Regions from separate parts of the Brevibacterium sp. CFH 10365 genome, predicted to be linked through region 2. Evidence: predicted binding sites of a transcription regulator. Region 2 holds the regulator's gene; the other holds the start of a gene.
What was found. The regulator LexA, encoded in region 2, represses DNA repair genes until DNA is damaged. The targets are predictions, from matches to a motif close to TCGAACANNTGTTCGA.
Positions count from the first base shown of each region.

Region 1 (3,412 bases), on a different contig from region 2:
AGCGCGGATGCGGCCGGACCGAGATCAAGGGAGCCCGGGGCCGGGACGAGGTGTCCGGCGTGGGCGTTGAGGGCCGCCTCGGCGGACGTGGATCCGGTACCCGGGGTCCCGGTACTTGAGGCTCCGGTGTGGGCGCCTGCATGGGCGAGGGTGTGTGCGGACCAGCTCATCGTCAGGTGCATGAGCACCTGCCCGAGACCGAGCAGTCCTGCCAGAGTGAGATAGCCCAGGCGCCTGCCGGCGAAGATCATCGCCGCCCACAGGACGAGGACGAAGACGACTGTGGTGCCCGGAATCGAGACGTCGCCACCGGCACCGAGGTGCATGATCAGGGCGAGAAGAGTCGTGAAGAGGGCAGCGAAGAGTGCACGTACGGACTTCGTCCATCCGGTCATGTGCCCTCCTCTCAGCTCACTCCCACATTCTACTCAATGTAGAAGAATTTCGGGAAGGCGGGCGAATCTACATCCGCAGCCAGGTGTCGGCGGTCTTTTTGACCATGGCACCGGCTTTCGCTGCGGCATCGCCCCAGGTGACGAGGTTGCCATCAGGGTCAGTGGTGGAGTCGGAGAGAACGACGACGTCGAAGTTGCACACAAGACCCGCCATCGCCGAGGCGTAGACGGCTCCGGGGGTGCTCGCCGAGGAGGTGCTGGCGTCGGCATCGCCTCCCGCCTGAGCGGCGGGCCCGGAGTCGGAGTCGGCACTTCCGACCCCGCGCGCCCCTGTGCTGGCGTCGGCGCCGGGCACCCCTGTGGTGGCGTCGGCGCCGGCGATGATGATCCGGTCGACAGACAGGTCATGCAGGCCCGCGGCCAGATCGTCGACACCTTCGAACACATCCGAGCTCTCGGAGCGGAGCACGAGGTCCTCCTCATCGGGAACGAAGATGCTCAGCTCCTCGTCGGGAGTGTCAGCGAGGTCGGCCTTTGTCGAAGCGAAGATGAGCACGCCGCCCACGGCGCGGGTGCGGGTGACGATATCGCCGAGGGTCTCCATGGCGTCATCGCTGGGGTAGCTGGCATCGTCGGTGTCAATGAGGAGCAGGGCATCCATACTCCAATCGTGCCACGACCCGGTGACACATTCGAAGCCGGGAAGCGGCGGCAGAGTTCGCTGCGACTCGGGCCGGCGGCGGCACGGGCCGGCGGCAGGCTCTCCGGCAGCCATGCGACAACACCGACCCGCCGGTCGCCGGCAGGCACTCCGGCAATTTTGGCACAAGCGAGCTTGCTTGCATCATCGAACATCTACGAACTTATAATCCATGTTCTAAATATTTTTCGATTGTCATGGCTTTTTGCTGCGCTGTTGAGTACACTAGACATCAACAACAACGATGTTGGTGAACGGAAACCATCCCCATGACCCTCACTCCCGAACGCAGCTCCGATCATTCAGATCGGGATGCCGACGGCTCACCTCAGACCAGCGGTCACCCGCTGCTGGCAGACGAGGAGTGGGCAGATCTCAGCCGCTTCGCGCCCGAGGTCACCTCTTCGATCACTCAGCTGATGAGCCTCAAAGATGAGCTGCGCGCGTTCGATCGCCCAATGGGACCGGACCAGGCCATCATGCTCGCCGATGGGGTCGAGGCGATCACACGCATCAACGATGCCCTGTCGACGCTGGCACTCTCCGTCTGCGAACGCGTCGGGACGCCCAGTGACTTCGGCGCCAAGTCGACGAAGTCGCTCATCGAGAACCGATTCAACCTCACCGGCGCGGAGGCGAACCGCCGGACCGATATGGCCAAGAACCTCGGCGGACGCGTCGACATGGCCGGACAGGCGCTGCCGCCTCTCTACCCGGTCGTCGCGGACGCGCTCCATGCCGGTACCATCTCCGCCGCGCAGGCCTCCGTCATCGAAGACTGCATGCGCAAGCTGCCCACCTGGGTCAGTCAGGCGGTCCGCACCGACGTCGAGTCGCGACTGGTCCGCAACGCACCCAAGGTCCGTCTCAAGGATCTGCGTGAGATCTTCGGCAAGCTCATGGGCTATATCGACCCCGACGGTGCAGAGCCGAAGGACTCGGCCGACCGCTCGGCTTACAACATGTCCATGCGAGCCAAGGCCAACGGCGACTGGGAGCTGCGTGGACTGCTCGACCCTGTCACCGGGGGCACTCTCAACGGACTGCTGACCTCACGGATCCAGGCGGCAGGGGAAGACGACAAGGCCGGTTCCAACAATGCTGGTGCCGAATCAACAGCAGCCGACGGGGACGTTGCAGCGACCGGCTCGTTTGGTTCCGCAGCCGCGGGGAATCCCACCGCTACCGCGACCGTTGCTCCTGAGGGAACGAGCTCACCGCTTCCCGACAAAGAGCTGCTCGAGATCGTCGATGCGGTGCTCTCCGGCGACCGGTATGACGCGAAGCGAGTTCCGGAACCCGATCTCGACGCAGCTCGCACGACCGGGAGTCCGGCGGCCGTCCCCGGCGTCGGTATTCGTGAGGACGGCGGTCTCGTCGACGTCAGCGCCGAACAGCCCTCAGCACGCGAATGGATCTACGAACGATTCGCCGGCCTCGTCACCACGATCGATAAGCAGCGGACGGCGGCAGGAGCGCCTTATGCTCTCGTCATCAACGCCACCGCCGAAGATCTGGCCAACGGCACGGGACACGGCACCACGGGCGCCGATAATCCCATTCCTATCAAGGAATTGATGAGAAACGGCCTCCACGGCTCACTGTTCTTCCACCTCATGAGCGACAAGGCCAAGACGATGCAGGTGGCCACAGAACAGCGCTTCGCCAATCGAAAGCAGCTGGCAGTGATCACCGCCCGTGACCGAGGTTGCACCTTCCCCGGCTGTGACGCCCCTCCCGGTTGGTGCGACGCCAACCACGTGTGGCCGTGGGCGCGCGGAGGCAAGACGGAGATCAACAACCTCGCGCTGCTCTGCAGCTATCACCACCACCTGCTCGACCGCACCGATTGGGACACGGTGATGCTCTTCGACGGCCGACCGGCCTACATCCCACCCGCCGCAAAGGACCCCGCTCGTAAGCCGATCCTCCACGCCCGCTTCATCGCAGACGACATCGTCGACTCTCTGTTCGACAAATAGCCGACCAAGCTTTCAGGGGACAGCTGTGCCCATCTTCCGAGCAGAGCCGAGTACGGCCTCTTTCACGGTGAAGTCCTGCCCGACGGCCGCCCCAGTTCGGTCGGGTCCGATCCGACTATTTTCCGGCCGGGTGCGGTCGAGGCCGGGATCACCCGCCCGCGAACCTCAGATGTTCATGTCCTCATTGACCGGATACTCATGTCCTCATTGAAGAGCAGGAGGTCAGCCGGCATTCCGGGAGCCAACAGGCTGCCGGCATCGACAGTACCGCCTGCCGCATGCAGAGAATCACCCGCCTCCAGCACTCCGCCCACCGCGCGCAGTGGAGTGAGGCT
Region 1 is NZ_VIGO01000003.1:481,155-484,566, forward strand. Features, by position in the region: gene FHG09_RS08255 (hypothetical protein) at 1-395, opposite strand, end outside; gene FHG09_RS08260 (hypothetical protein) at 463-1,056, opposite strand; gene FHG09_RS08265 (HNH endonuclease signature motif containing protein) at 1,365-3,077, shown strand; gene FHG09_RS08270 (N-acetylglucosamine-6-phosphate deacetylase) at 3,251-3,412, opposite strand, start outside.
Region 1: the regulator LexA is predicted to act here: its motif matches at 1,260-1,275, upstream of FHG09_RS08265 (HNH endonuclease signature motif containing protein).

Region 2 (3,412 bases):
GGCGGCGGAACTATGTATGCAAGCACAAGCTCGCCGGCGGGTATCCCGACGAAGGAGAGGGAATGCTCTTCGACCTCGGCGCCGACGCCGAGGCGGGACGCAAACCCACCGAACGCTCCGGGCTGGGCGAGGAGATCCAACGGATCCGCACCTGGGAGAAGACCACCGACACGGGCGACCGGGACGACCTCATGCCCGGTGTCAGTGATCGTGCCTGGTCACAGGTATCGGTGAACGCCTTCGACTGCCTCGGTTCGAACTGTCCGCTGTTCACCGAATGCTTCGCCGAGCTGGCGCGGAACAAGGCCGCCGAGGCCGATATCGTCGTGACGAACCATGCCCTGCTGGCCATCGACGCCTTCGGAGAATCGAACGTTCTGCCCGAACACGATGTCATCATCATCGACGAGGCCCACGAGCTCAAGGACCGGGTGACCAGCGCCCTGTCCGGTCAGATCAACACGAGCATGCTCTCGGCGGCGACGAGTTCGGTCCGGAAACACACCACCGTCCAAGACGGGGTCGTCTCCCTGCTCGATTCCGCTGCGGCAGCACTCGAACGCGCACAGAAATCGGTGCCCGAGGGGCTCATCCTGCATATGAGCGAGGCACTCGGACTGGCCATGGCGCAGATCCGTGATTCCGCACGCCAGATCATCAACGACATCGGCGGCAAGACCGAGGACGCCGATGCCGGTCGGCAGATGGCCAAGGCCCGCTGTCAGGAGATCTTCGAACTCGCCGAGCGCTTCTGCGACCCGGGCAAGAACGATGTCATCTGGCTCTCGCGCTCGACCTTCAGGGAGAAGGAGACGACGAACCTCGTCGTCGCTCCCCTGAGTGTTGCCGGCACCATGCGCAACGGCATCTTCGAAGAATCCACGGTCGTGGCCACCTCGGCGACCCTGTCCCTGGGCGGGAACTTCGACGCGGTCGCAGCTTCGTTGGGGCTCTTCGGCCCCGATGCCCCGAAGTGGGACAGCCTCGATGTCGGATCGCCCTTCGACTATGGGAAGCAGGGCATCCTCTACGTCGCCTCCCACCTGCCCAAGCCCGGACGCAGCGGGCTGAGCGAGGAGGCGCTGACGGAGCTCGAGGAACTCGTCGAGGCGTCGAACGGCGGAGCGCTGGGACTGTTCTCCTCCCGCGCTGCGGCGAACGCGGCGGCCGAACACCTGCGGAAGAAACTCGATCTCCCGATCCTGCTGCAAGGTGATGACGGACTGCCCGCGCTGGTCTCCCAGTTCACCGCCGATGATCAGACCTGCCTATTCGGGACCATGTCGCTGTGGCAGGGAGTCGACGTCCCGGGACGCACGAACCGCCTGGTCATCATCGACCGTCTGCCGTTCCCACGCCCCGACGATCCGCTCATGCAGGCTCGAGCACGCGATGCCGACCAGCGCGGAGTCAACGGGTTCATGGCCGTGTCGGCCACCCACGCTGCATTGCGTCTGGCTCAGGGAGCCGGCCGACTCATCCGTTCCACTGGTGACAGGGGGGTGGTCGCCGTGCTCGACTCGCGGCTGCGCTCGGCCCGGTACGCCGGTTTCCTGGTCAACTCGATGCCGAGGATGTGGCCGACGACGAACTCCGGTCTCGTGCGCAAGAGCCTGGCACGGCTGGCCGAGACCGACGAAGGATGACACAAAGGCCCGCGACCGAATCGGTCGCGGGCCTTTGCATTTCGGCAGCGGAGAGCCGACAGAGGGTCAGAGGCGGCGGACGACTGCGACGACGAGGCCCATGATCTGCGCGTAGGTGCCGTCGATGGGCTCGTAGTTCTCGTTCTGCGGCATCAGCCACTGCTGACCGGCCTTGCGCTTGAGCGTCTTCACCGTGGCCTCGCCGTCGAGCAGTGCTGCGACGATCTGACCGTTGTCAGCGGTGTGCTGCTTGCGCACGACCACCCAGTCGTCGTGGCAGATGGCGGCTTCGATCATCGAATCGCCGACGACCTTGAGCAGGAACATGTCACCGGAGCCGACCACCTGGGTCGGCAGCGAGAAGACATCGTCGACTTCCTGTTCGGCCAGGATCGGTCCACCGGCGGCGATGCGGCCGACGACCGGAACCTGGACCGTGTTGTTGGACAGCTCCTCGTACTTCGCGCGCTCGGCCTCTTCCTCTTCGAACGGATTGACCACTTCGATGGCACGCGGGCGCTTCGGGTCGCGACGGACATAGCCGAGGCGCTCGAGCTGGGAGAGCTGGTGGGCGACGCTCGAGAGGGAAGCCAGTCCTGCGGCCCTGCCGATCTCGCGCATGCTCGGCGGGTAGCCGTTGGTGACGACCGCGCGTTCGATGGTTTCGAGCACGAGACGCTGACGAGGAGTCAGGCGGAAATCGCCCTCACCGGTCGATCCCTCGGGGATCTGGACCACGTCGTCGTCATCGCTGCGAGCGGCAGCGATCTCGCTGGCAACATCTTCGTTGCGAGGCCTGCCTCTGCCTCGTTTGTTCTGAACCATTGCTCGTTCCCCTTCGTTCTATTCCCTGCCGCTGAACGCCGTGATCTCCGCTTCGGAGATTCTCGTGTCAGTGCCGACTGAGATGGTTCTGACAGATCAATCAACAACGCTGGTTCTCTCTCATTGTCGCATAGATGTTCGAGTCGGACTGGACATTTGTTCGATTGGCATGTTGAATAGAACAGACGTTCTACCGATTACTGGTGGAATCGTACGAATGAAAGAGGTAATGCGATGTCTGCACAGAACACCGAGCTGCGCCTGACCACTCGTGGACGCCAGGCTGTGCGCCTTCTCCGGACCCTGCTCGTCGCTCTCGTCGTCATCGGCGGAGCGCTCCTCCTCGCCACCCAGTCGTTCTCTGCCGCTGCTGTCGCCGAATCGGAGACGGAGAGCGTCGGCATCGATGCCGACGCCGTTGTCGTCGGTGAAGGCGAATCGCTGTGGACCGTGGCTTCGAATCTCGGCCTCGACCGCGACACCCGCGATGTCGTGGCTGATATCGCCGAGATCAATCACCTGGACACCCCGACCGTCCACCCCGGCCAGACCCTCGACGTCCCCGTCCGCTGAGGGCCGGCCGGATCCGGCCGCCTCGGCGAGTCTCGTGGCCCGACCCGCCGCCCGGGCGGCGTGGGCCTCTCGGTAGAATGATCGCCGTGGGAAACATCGAATCTCTGCCAGTGCGGTCCGACCTCGTCGGCCTCAAGCCCTACGGGGCTCCGCACCTCAATGTGCCGGTCCAGCTCAACGTCAACGAGAACGCCTATCCGCTTCCGGACGTCGTCGCCGACAGCATGCGCGCCGCCGTCGATGATCACTTCTCCGGACTCAACCGGTATCCCGACCGCGAATTCACCGCTCTGCGCGAACACCTCGTGACCTACCTGGACGGAGTGAACGAACGCGCCGGAGACACCGTCGAACTCGACCCCTCCATG
Region 2 is NZ_VIGO01000006.1:306,576-309,987, forward strand. Features, by position in the region: gene FHG09_RS14170 (ATP-dependent DNA helicase) at 1-1,646, shown strand, start outside; gene lexA (transcriptional repressor LexA) at 1,713-2,471, opposite strand; gene FHG09_RS14180 (LysM peptidoglycan-binding domain-containing protein) at 2,706-3,044, shown strand; gene FHG09_RS14185 (histidinol-phosphate transaminase) at 3,131-3,412, shown strand, end outside.